4 regions of the uncultured Pseudomonas sp. genome follow, and region 1 is predicted to be linked to each of the others. Evidence: predicted binding sites of a transcription regulator. Region 1 holds the regulator's gene; each other region holds the start of a gene.
The links. The regulator sigma-54, encoded in region 1, starts transcription at its own class of promoters, with help from an activator protein. The targets are predictions, from matches to a motif close to ANTGGCATNNANNTTGCTNT.
Positions count from the first base shown of each region.

Region 1 (3,012 bases):
GCCGTGCGCGCGCCGGCATTGGCTATCTGCCGCAGGAAGCCTCGATTTTCCGTAAGCTCAGCGTGGCCAACAACATCATGGCCATCCTGGAAACCCGCAAGGACCTCGACGGCGCCGCTCGCCGCAAGGAACTTGAAGGCTTGCTGCAGGAGTTCCACATCAGCCATATCCGCGACAACCTCGGCATGAGCCTGTCCGGTGGTGAACGCCGCCGCGTGGAAATTGCTCGCGCCCTGGCGACCAACCCCAAATTCATTCTGCTCGACGAGCCGTTCGCCGGCGTCGACCCGATTTCAGTCGGTGATATCAAGCAGATCATCCACCACCTCAAGGCCAAAGGCATCGGTGTACTGATCACCGACCATAACGTCCGCGAAACCCTGGATATTTGCGAAATCGCTTATATCGTCAGCGATGGCCAGCTGATTGCGGAAGGTGATGCCGAGACGATTCTGGCCAACCAGACCGTGAAAGAAGTGTATCTGGGGCATGAGTTCAGGCTGTAACCACGGCTTTTCTCAAGCCTACTGCAGCCAAGGCTAGGCAAAACCTTTAGAGTCAGGCATATAATTTGCTTCCTGGTGGCGTTTTTCAAAAACGCCCTGTAGTGGATTGCGCACAGACGCCGGTAAATAAGGTCTGCAATGAAACCATCGCTAGTCCTGAGAATGGGCCAGCAGCTGACGATGACACCGCAGCTGCAACAGGCCATCCGCCTACTCCAACTGTCGACCCTGGATCTACAACAAGAGATCCAGGAAGCCTTGGAGTCCAACCCGATGCTCGAACGCCAAGAAGAAGGCGATGATTTCGACAACTCGGACCCCATGGCCGATGGCGCAGAAAGCGCGACGCCCAACGAGCAGCCCGAGACGCCCTATCAAGAAACCACTTACCAGGAAGCCACACAAACCGTGGACAACCTGGAAGAGGGTGATTGGGGGGACCGCATCCCGAACGAACTACCGGTCGACACCGCCTGGGAAGACATCTACCAGACCAGTGCCAGTAGCCTACCCAGCAGCACCAACGATGACGACGAGTGGGACTTCACCACCCGCACATCCAGTGGCGAGAGCCTACAGAGCCACCTGCTCTGGCAACTCAATCTGGCCCCAATGTCAGACAAGGATCGCCTGATCGGCATAACCTTGATCGACTGCATCAACGAACAGGGTTATTTGGAAGAGACTCTGGAAGAAGTGGTTGAGGCCTTTGACCCAGAACTGGACATCGAGCTCGACGAAGTCGAAGCCGTGCTGCACCGTATTCAGCAGTTCGAGCCCACCGGCATTGCCGCACGCAACCTCGGTGAATGCCTGCTCCTGCAACTGCGCCAGCTGCCCGCAAACACACCGTGGATGAGCGAAGCCCAGCGCCTCACCGGCGACTACCTCGACCTCCTCGGCAGCCGCGACTACAGCCAACTGATGCGCCGCATGAAGCTCAAGGAAGATGAGCTGCGCCAGGTTATCGACCTGATTCAGAGCCTCAACCCGCGCCCCGGCTCGCAGATTGAATCCAGCGAGCCGGAATACGTGGTGCCCGACGTGATCGTGCGCAAACACAATGAACGCTGGCTGGTGGAGCTCAACCAGGAGGCCATGCCGCGCCTGCGGGTCAATGCGCAATACGCCGGTTTTGTGAAGCGTGCCGACTCCAGCGCCGACAACACCTTTATGCGCAACCAGCTGCAAGAGGCGCGCTGGTTTATCAAAAGCCTGCAAAGCCGCAACGAAACCCTGATGAAGGTCGCCACGCAGATCGTCGAACACCAGCGCGGCTTCCTCGACTATGGCGATGAGGCCATGAAGCCGCTGGTTCTGCATGACATCGCCGAAGCCGTCGGCATGCACGAATCAACCATTTCGCGGGTCACCACGCAAAAGTTCATGCACACCCCGCGCGGTATTTACGAACTGAAATACTTCTTCTCCAGCCACGTCAGCACCTCTGAAGGCGGTGAATGTTCGTCCACCGCGATCCGCGCCATCATCAAAAAACTGGTCGCAGCGGAAAATGCGAAAAAGCCGTTGAGTGACAGCAAGATCGCTGGTCTACTGGAGGCACAAGGTATTCAAGTCGCTCGCCGCACGGTCGCCAAATACCGTGAGTCCCTCGGCATTGCGCCCTCCAGCGAGCGCAAACGATTGATTTAAGCGGCAGAACAAGGAAGACAGATCGCACCGCGCAGAACACGTCAGGCTCGGTCTTATCGCTCAACAGCCATACAGCTCTGAGCAATCAGCGTAAACCCTGATACGTTCTGCCTACGTCTTCCATGCCACAGTGTTCCGGCGGCAGGCCTCTCGCCTGTCTCTTACACACGGTAACAAGGAGAAAGCGGTATGCAAGTCAACATCAGTGGACACCAGCTGGATGTGACCGACGCCCTGCGCGACTATATCGGCGAAAAACTCGGCCGATTAGAACGCCACTTCGACAAGATCACCAACGTACAAGTCATCATGGAGGTCGAGAAACTCAAGCAGAAAATCGAAGCGACCCTGCATATTGCAGGCGGTGAAGTGGTCGCCAATGCCGAGCATAACGACATGTACGCCGCCATCGATTTACTGACTGACAAACTCGATCGACAACTCATCAAATACAAGGAAAAACAGCTCGATCGTCAACAGGGCGCCATGTCCCGCTGACGTCGTCTATCTCCTATGATCCGACTTGAAACCATCCTGACCCCCGGCCGTTCCTTGGTGAACGTGCCGGGCGGCAGCAAAAAACGTGTTCTCGAACAAATTGCCAACCTGGTGGCGCGCGAGCTGCCTGACCTGGACGGCCAAGATATTTTCGAAAGCCTGATTGCCCGTGAAAAACTCGGCTCGACCGGCTTTGGCAATGGCATCGCCATTCCGCACTGCCGCTTACCGGGTTGTACCGCACCGATCAGCGCCTTACTGCGCCTGGACGCAGCAGTGGACTTCGACGCCATCGACGGCGCGCCAGTCGACCTGCTGTTTGTGCTGCTGGTACCAGAAGCCGCCACTGATGCTC
Region 1 covers NZ_OX044366.1:472,618-475,629, forward strand. The annotation lists gene lptB (LPS export ABC transporter ATP-binding protein) at 1-506, shown strand, start outside; gene Q0V31_RS02305 (RNA polymerase factor sigma-54) at 645-2,159, shown strand; gene raiA (ribosome-associated translation inhibitor RaiA) at 2,349-2,657, shown strand; gene ptsN (PTS IIA-like nitrogen regulatory protein PtsN) at 2,673-3,012, shown strand, end outside.

Region 2 (3,012 bases), 3.1 Mb from region 1:
AATACCGCTGAGCACCAGGCCGGCAAAGCCACCGAAGCCATGGACGGCGAATGCGCCAACGGCATCATCGATACCACGCTTGCCCAAGAACTTGTGCACCAGCGGTGCGGCAGCGGCAACACCCATACCAATAACAAAGGCTAACGGTGGGTAGTAAACGTCCAAACCTGGGGCCACAGAAACAATGCCGATCAGTCCACCGGACATCATCCAGAAAGGCTCGCGAGTGGTCAGGTAAGCACCGATCAAACCGCCGGAAAAACCCATCAAGGTGTTGAAGGCAAATGCCGAGAGGGTGGCTGGCTGACCATAGATGTTGGTCCACTGACCGCCGCCGTTATAGATGATGCAACCACCGAGGAAACCGAAGAAACCGACGATAACCAGCATCAGGCCAATCACGCTCATCGGCATGCTGTGACCAACGATGTTATTCGAGCTGCCATCGGCATTGAAGCGCCCAATACGAGCACCTACGTTCATCACCACGCCCAGGGTGAAGAAACCCGCGATGGTGTGCACGCAGCCGGCAGCACCGACGTCATGGAAGCCCCACTCGGTGGTCAGCCAGCCGGCTGGATGCCAACTCCACGCGGCCCCCAGGATCCAGACGCCCGAACCCAGAATGATGGCCAGCACGATAAAGGCACTCATGCGGGTTCGCTCGATAAGCGCACCGGACATGATCGATGCCGTGGTGGCGGCGAACAGGACAAAAGCGGCCCAGAAAATACCGGTGGCGTTGTCAGTGATGTTCGGCCCCATGCTACTGGCCCACGGCAAGCTGGCGGCGGCACCGTCCAGGTCAGGGATCAGTCCACCGGAAAAGCCGTTGTAGATCCACCAGCCGAAGAAAAAGAACGTCGGCACAATGAAGGCGAACGCCAGAATGTTTTTGACGCCCGCGGTCAGGGCGTTTTTCAGGCGTGAGGCGCCAATTTCGTAGGACAGGAATCCAGCGTGGATCACCATCATCAAGGCGATACACCACCAATAAAAAATTTCCATATTGATGGTGTTAGACATCTGAATGAGCTGTTGTAGCTCTTCCAGTGTGGGGGTGGCCTGTTCCATTGTTGAGTCCTCGATGCAGTTTTCAGAAGTGGATTTGTATTCGGCAGGTCGAGTGTTGAGTAGGTGCGAGTGGGCCTTTAATTTATCTTGGGTTAAGAAAAGTTCCCTTTGAGAAAGTGCAAGGCCTGTGCCATTTCTCTATTTGTCCGCAAAAAGCGCAACTCTGCGGGTTAGCGCTACTGGTTGGCGGCGAAAAAGCCCCATTACTGTTCGTTTCCCGTGGGGCGCGCCTGCTCTTGGGTCATCGGGCGGCTCAGCACCCAGCGTTTAGTTGCGTTGCTGCAACATGGTTTGAATCTGTTGCACCGAATCCTGGGTGCGCTTGGCCAGCGTGCGCACCTCATCGGCGACTACAGCGAAGCCGCGACCCTGTTCGCCAGCGCGAGCGGCTTCGATGGCGGCGTTGAGTGCGAGCAAGTTGGTTTGATCCGCAATACCCTTAATGACGCCTGCTACTTGGGCGATCTGGGTGTAGGTGCTTTTGATGTTGCTCTGTTCGCGCTTGCGAAAATCTTCAGCGGCTTTTTCATCGGTGATTTCGCGTACCGCTCCGATCACACGTTGCAGTACGCCTTGGCTGTTGCGTAAGCAGCGACCTCGCTCGCGGAACCAAAGCTCGCCGCGCTGCTTGTGTTGCATGCGGTATTCAACGACGTAAGCGGGTTGACCTTTGGGGTCAGCAATGAAGTCACCGAAGACCTGCATAACTTTCTTCAGGTCGTCGGGGTTGACCACCGCAAAGAAGCTGTCCCAGCCATCGGTAAACTCGGTGCGGTTGTATCCGATCAGGTTGCGGAACTGTTCGGACCAGCAAATCAGGTTGTCGGGATGATCGGCATCACCCTTAACGACGGTTAGATCCCAGCAGCCTTCGGTGAGGGTTTGCTTGGTCAGTTGCCACGCCTGTTCGTCCTGCTGCCATTGCACCTGTTGCGCCTCAGCGTGTGCCAGTTGTGTATGGTTTTGCTGAAGTTGCTGTTGGAGCTGTTCGTTATGCCGATTGGCATCGTCGAGTTGCTGCTGTAAGTGCTGATATTGCTCAGCGGAGCACGGTGGCGGCGCAAGAGGCTCGGCTTGGTGCTGCGCATGGTGTGTATGCCAGCGATGGCTGAGCCGTTCGATGGCCGCGAGTAAATGGGGGTAGCGTTGCAGCGCTGAAGGCTGTTGACCCTGATGGGTGTGCTGATCGGGTAACTGGGTCAGCACGTTGGCGAGGTCGCTAGCCAGCTGCCGGGCGTTATTGTTGAACCACATGGATTAATGCTCCTCTTAGGGAAACTGCGCTGCTGGCAGCTGGTGCCAAAGCATGACGACCAGAGCGCTAGCAATTTCCCCGCCGTTCCTTGTGGTTAACTCCGGACCCTTGATTTATCCGGGTCGTAGGCGACCGTTCCACTGGAAACGCGTGCGTTAATGCGCTTCTGTAAACCGTCGAGTTTGCCGATTTCAACGACCGTGCCGGCTTCGCAGTAGTCGATTGCCAGGCGGCACAGGGCGATGTTCTTGCCCAGTACCGGTGAACGTGTGGCACTGGTAATCACACCGACTTGCGCTCGACCAACGCGAACACAATCGCCATGCGCGGCCGGCTCGTTACCCTCCAGCTCCAGCCCAACCAAGCGCTGTTGTGGACTGGCATTGCGCCGTTGCAGGGCAGCGCGGCCGATAAAGTCGTCCTGCTTGCTCTTTAGCGGTACACAGAAGCCGATACCTGCTTCATAAGGGTCGGTCTGATCGCTAAAGTCATACCCCGCAAATACCAGCCCGGCTTCGATGCGCAGCATGTCCAGCGCTTCAAGGCCGAGCGGCACCAAGCCGAGTGGTTTGCCGAGCTGCCACACGCGTTCCCAGACACGCATGGCGTCGCTTGGGTGGCACCAGATTTCAAAGCCCAACTCGCCCGTGTAGCCGGTGCGCGAGATCATCAGTGGGCAGCCG
Region 2 covers NZ_OX044366.1:3,610,677-3,613,688, reverse strand. The annotation lists gene Q0V31_RS16880 (ammonium transporter) at 1-1,074, opposite strand, end outside; gene Q0V31_RS16875 (methyl-accepting chemotaxis protein) at 1,342-2,328, opposite strand; gene Q0V31_RS16870 (aminomethyltransferase family protein) at 2,424-3,012, opposite strand, start outside.
Region 2: a site for sigma-54 is predicted at 1,190-1,209, ahead of Q0V31_RS16880 (ammonium transporter). Genes of this name have one in related genera too.

Region 3 (3,012 bases), 3.2 Mb from region 1:
ATGTACTGGAACAGTATGAAGCGCATATTGCACGTCTCACACAGCCTGCGCTGCCGAAGGACAATGAAGATGCCTAGGGTCGCAAACATAAGCAAGCTTACAACCATTCGATGATTGCAATAAGCACGCAGACTATATACGCACAACCACTTTAATTGACCGATAAAGTCATACAACTCATCACGAAGCTGACGCCCTATAAAATCAGTATTCACTCTAAAAATCCGGCCTATTAAATTAGGACGGATTAAACTAATAGCATTACCGGCGATAGAGAATCGAATAGGCTTAATTTAAGTTATGCGATAGCAGTGCACGGATAAACCTAGAGGGTCTGTTCCAAGTTCGTATCGGCAACATGAGTCGCCGGTACAGCACACAAGCGCTTCAACCCGAGTAATCCAACACTGTCCACACTCGGCTAAGACCATCAGTAATCACGCAGCCGTTTTGTCCCAACTGATTGCTACTGTGCAATGACATCCGGTTAGTCATGCCATCGGCTGCATCCGAACGTTCGCTCAGCCATTGCACGCGGCCGCAGTTGGCCGTCTCGATCACGTAGCTGGCTGCGACAGCTGAGCCCTCGCTCGGTTGCTTGATTACGTCCACCACCGTGCCACGCTCTTCGACACGTATGCCGTCGAATACCAGCACGGCCCAGGCCTGGCTGTTTTCGATCACCAAGTAGGTGCCATTGGCTCGGGGTTGATCCAGTTGCGGTTGCGCACAGCCGGCCAAAAGACCCAGCAGCACAAGTGTCATCAGCATCTGTTGCATTGTTAGCGACTCCTTTGCAGTGCTTGCCGCCATTGGCTCAGCGAGCCAATGGCGCGAGTGATCGAGTAGGTACGCTTAAAGCCTTGGGCTTACTATTATCGAACACTGTTTATTTGTACAGTATTTTTCAACTACCCTTGGCCATGCCACCCAACCAACCGCACAGACCGGCAAACGAGCCTGTACAAGGTGCTAACAGGAGTATTCAGATGCGCGACGTCCTACTGATGAAAGACAGCGTAAACCGCATGCCCCTGGAAAAAATCCGGGGCATCGTCAAAGAATTACAACTAGAAGGCATCGTTACCGAGGGCAAGACGCCGTTCACACGGGTGCACTTCAATACCTGCTTTGCCGAGATTGAAGCCTTGCTACAGCGGGCGGGCTATCACCGGCAACTGGACGTGGTCGGCTACCAGGGGCTGGCCTATGCCATGTTCGACCCCGCCCGTTGGGAGGCCGTGGAGGTGCTGCGCTGGCTCAAGGCGCTTGTGGAAGAGGCGCAGGGTAAAGCGCTGGCGCGCTAGGCCGCTGCAACCAACAAACACGTCGATTACGCAGCACCAAGTCGAAGCACAAGTCGCCAGCGGTGGCTCGGTTTGCACAGCATTGGCTCGCTATTACGCTGAAAGCTGGTTTTAAGAAAAGCTTAAACGTCAGCATGGAGGCCCCGAGCGAGGATTAATTTCTCAGCTTAAACATATGATTTATATGCGTATTAATACCTTACACAGCTACACATGGCCGTATCGATACGAACAGGTTAAGCACGCATGGCATCCCTCAGCAAGGAACTGGCAAGGCCCTTGCAAATAACCTCCTAGACACTACACACGTCTTCGGATCGCCAACGGCGGTGATCGGGACGAAATTGACAAAGACGTCAAAGACACTCAGCCAAACCTGGCAGAGCTGTCTGCGACGTCTTTTTTCGTTTCTGGGACTTGAGGAAGCACTATGCGCCACTCCACCACTCGCCGCTCGCTACTGAAAAAAACCCTGTCTGGACTTGGCTGTGCCGCAATCATGCTGCTGTCGCCGTTAAGTCTGCAGATCGCCCTGGCCGCAGAGCCGGAAAAGGATGAACTTAAGTTCGGCTTTATCAAGCTGACTGATATGGCGCCGTTAGCCATCGCTTATGAGAAAGGCTTTTTCGAGGATGAAGGGCTCTACGTGACCCTCGAAGCCCAAGCCAACTGGAAGGTGCTGCTGGACCGGGTGATTGATGGCGAACTGGACGGGGCGCACATGCTTTCCGGCCAGCCGATTGGCGCCACCATCGGCTTCGGCACTAAAGCCGACGTGGTCACCGCCTTCACCATGGACCTCAACGGCAATGCCATCACCGTCTCCAATGCAGTCTGGGATCAAATGAAGCCGCATGTGCCCATGGCCGATGGCAAGCCCGTACACCCGATCAAGGCCGATGCCCTTAAGCCGGTGATCGAGTCATTCAATGCCAACGGTAAAAGCTTCAACCTCGGCATGGTATTTCCGGTCTCCACGCACAACTACGAGCTGCGCTATTGGCTCGCCGCTGGCGGCATCCACCCGGGTTATTACGCGCCACATAAAGGCGATAGCAGCGGCCAGATCGACGCCAAGGCGCTGCTTTCGGTGACCCCGCCACCGCAGATGCCAGCCACCCTGGAAGCAGGCACCATCCACGGTTACAGCGTCGGCGAACCGTGGAACCAAGCGGCCGTATTCAAAGGCATTGGCGTGCCGGTAGTTGCCGACTATTCCATCCGCAAAAATATGTCGGAGAAGGTTTTTGGCGTTTCGAAAAGCTGGGCCGCCGCCAACCCGGAAACCCATAAGCGTGTGGTCAAGGCGCTGATTCGCGCTGGGCACTGGCTGGATGCCGACAACAACGCCAATCGCGCAGAAGCGGTGCAGATCCTTTCCCGCCCCGAGTACGTGGGCGCCGATGCAAAGGTGATCGCCAACTCCATGACCGGCACCTTCGAGTATGAGAAAGGTGACAAACGCAAGGTTCCCGATTTCAACGTGTTCTTCCGCTACAACGCCACCTACCCCTATTACTCCGATGCGGTGTGGTACCTGACGCAAATGCGCCGCTGGGGGCAGATCGCCGAAGCCAAGCCGGACAGTTGGTACTTAGAGACCGCCAAGCAGGTTTACCTGCCAGCGATCTACCGTGAAGCTGCCGCCGAACTGGTTGCCGAAGGCAAGTTCACCACCAACGATTTCCCGCCGGCAAATGACGAC
Region 3 covers NZ_OX044366.1:3,690,000-3,693,011, forward strand. The annotation lists gene betT (choline BCCT transporter BetT) at 1-77, shown strand, start outside; gene Q0V31_RS17210 (hypothetical protein) at 388-780, opposite strand; gene Q0V31_RS17215 (transcriptional regulator) at 990-1,307, shown strand; gene Q0V31_RS17220 (CmpA/NrtA family ABC transporter substrate-binding protein) at 1,738-3,012, shown strand, end outside.
Region 3: a site for sigma-54 is predicted at 1,574-1,593, ahead of Q0V31_RS17220 (CmpA/NrtA family ABC transporter substrate-binding protein). Genes of this name have one in related genera too.

Region 4 (3,012 bases), 390 kb from region 1:
GCACGCGACGTACTGCGCCGTTTCTGGCGTTGAACTGTGCGGCATTGCCGGAGAACCTCGCCGAAAGCGAGCTATTCGGCTACGCCCCCGGCGCCTTCACCGGTGCCCAGCGCGGCGGCAAGCCGGGGCTGTTGGAGCTGGCCAACCAGGGCACGGTATTCCTCGACGAAATCGGCGAAATGTCGCCTTACCTGCAAGCCAAGCTGCTGCGCTTTCTCAGCGACGGCACCTTCCGCCGGGTCGGCGGCGAGCGCGAGGTAAAGGTCAATGTGCGCATTCTCAGTGCCACCCACCGCGACCTGGAGCAGATGGTCAACGAAGGCGCGTTCCGCGAAGACCTGTTCTACCGCCTCAATGTACTCAACCTGGAAGTGCCGCCGCTGCGCGAGCGCGGCCAGGATATTCTGCTGCTGGCGCGGCATTTTATGCAGCAGGCCTGCGCGCAGATCCAACGCCTGCCCTGCCGGCTGACGCCGGACACCTACCCGGCCCTGCTGAGTAACCGCTGGCCGGGCAATGTGCGCCAGTTGCAGAACGTGATTTTCCGCGCGGCGGCCATTTGCGAAAGCAATCTGGTGCAGATCGATGACCTGGATATCGCCAGCACCGCAGTCGCCGCGCAACAAAACGAAGGCGACATACACAGCCTGGAAGCCGCCGTGGCTGAGTTCGAGAAAGCCTTGCTGGCCAAACTCTACCCCAGCCACCCCTCGACCCGGCAGCTGGCCACGCGCCTGCACACCTCGCACAGCGCCATCGCCATGCGCCTGCGCAAATACGGCATACCCGGCAACGGTTAACGGATGGGCGCGCTAATTGCGTGCGCCAACGCCCGAGACCATAGCGCGAGCAATGCTCCAGCCAGCATTCGCCACAGATAATTACCCACCTACCGCGACGGACTCATTGGTCACAGTCGCGGAAGAAATCCGAGCCTGGTCAACATACCTGTATATATTGAATGGGGACGCAGTGCGTATTCCAAGGCAGCTACGCGTGAGAAACCGAGGTTATAAACATCGAAGGCTAATGGTGCATTGATCCGCCTAGGGCTGGCAGAACCTTGGATTGTTGTGCCTGCATCTATTACTGCAACGCCTATTGAGCCCAGCTCAGGCAAGGCTGAATGCCAAGTGATGAGATTGACGAGTCAGGGTAAGTTTATTTGATTGAAAATTAAGGATCATGCTCATGGCATGGCGTTTGCTAGGTAAAGCAAGGGTGCGCCTTAGGAAGGAGTGAAAAATGCCCAAAAGTTTTTATGATGAGATGTACGACAACAAGGGTGACCCACGCGCCCATTACGAAAGCTTCTCTCGCTGGCTGGCGAATACGCCACCAGAGCTTTTGGCACAGCGCCGCCGTGAAGCAGATCTCTTGTTTCACCGCGCAGGTATAACCTTCACGCTTTATGGCGATGATCAGGGCACTGAACGCCTGATCCCCTTTGACACCATTCCACGCAGCATTCCACGCAGCGAATGGAAGATCATTGAGAGCGGCTGTATTCAGCGCGTGCAAGCGCTGAACATGTTCCTCACCGATCTGTATCACGATCAACGCATTATCAAAGCCGGCATCATCCCCCCCGAGCAGATCCTGGCCAACGAAGGCTATCAGATGGCGATGCAGGGCCTGGACCTGCACCGCAACCTCTACGCGCACATTGCCGGCGTAGACTTGGTGCGCGACGGCGATGGCACCTACTACGTACTGGAAGATAATTTGCGTACACCGAGCGGCGTCAGCTACATGCTGGAAGACCGCAAGATGATGATGCGCTTATTCCCGGAGCTGTTCGCCTCGCAACGTATAGCGCCGATTGATCACTACCCCAGCATGCTGCTCTCAACCTTGAAAAGCTCAAGCCCGGTTGATGATCCTTATGTTGTGGTGTTGACGCCAGGGCACTTCAACAGCGCCTACTTTGAACATGCATTTCTCGCCAGGGAAATGGGGGTCGAACTGGTCGAAGGTGCGGACCTGTTTGTACGTGACGACAAGGTGTTTATGCGCACCACCGCAGGGCCAAAGCAGGTCGATGTGATCTACCGGCGGCTGGACGATGCGTTCATGGACCCACTGGCGTTCAATCCGCAGTCAATGCTCGGTGTACCCGGGCTTTTGTCTGCTTATCGTTGCGGCAACGTATCCCTGGCTAATGCCCTTGGTACCGGCGTTGCTGATGACAAATCGATCTACCCCTACGTTCCGGAGATGATTCGTTTCTATCTGTCGGAAGAGCCAATTTTGGCCAACGTGCCGACCTGGCAATGCCGAAAAACCGCCGACTTGTCCCATGTGCTGGCGAATTTGCCGGAGCTGGTCGTCAAAGAAACCCAAGGTTCGGGTGGCTACGGCATGTTAGTAGGCCCGGCAGCGAGTAAAGCGGAGATCGAAGACTTTCGCGCGCGCTTGATCGCCAACCCCGCGGCCTATATCGCCCAGCCGACCCTATCGCTCTCTACGTGCCCAACCTTTGTCGAACAAGGCATCGCGCCACGGCATATCGACTTGCGTCCGTTTGTAATGTCGGGACGTGAAACCCGCCTGGTTCCTGGCGGCCTGACCAGAGTGGCACTGCGCGAGGGTTCGCTAGTGGTCAACTCGTCCCAAGGTGGCGGTACTAAAGACACTTGGGTAGTTGAAGAATAATAAGGGAGTGCATGGCATGTTAAGTCGCACAGCCGCTTCACTGTACTGGATGTCCCGCTATTTGGAGCGCGCAGAAAACTTGGCGCGCATGCTGGATGTCAGTTATTCATTGTCCTTGATGCCCCATGATCAGCACGGCGCAGGGTTAGACGAACTGGCCATGTCGCTGAAAATCACCGGCACATTTGAGCAGTATCAAGAACTGCATGGTGATTTGGATGCAGAACGCTTGTTGCATTTTTTTGCCTTGGACGGCGGCAACCCAGGCAGCATCTATTGTTGCCTGCGAGAGGCGCGCAGCAATGCCCATGCGGTCCGCGGGCGCATCACTTTGGAGATGTGGGAAAACATCAATGC
Region 4 covers NZ_OX044366.1:82,952-85,963, forward strand. The annotation lists gene Q0V31_RS00410 (sigma-54-dependent transcriptional regulator) at 1-800, shown strand, start outside; gene Q0V31_RS00415 (circularly permuted type 2 ATP-grasp protein) at 1,246-2,655, shown strand; gene Q0V31_RS00420 (alpha-E domain-containing protein) at 2,672-3,012, shown strand, end outside.
Region 4: a site for sigma-54 is predicted at 1,191-1,210, ahead of Q0V31_RS00415 (circularly permuted type 2 ATP-grasp protein). Genes of this name have one in related genera too.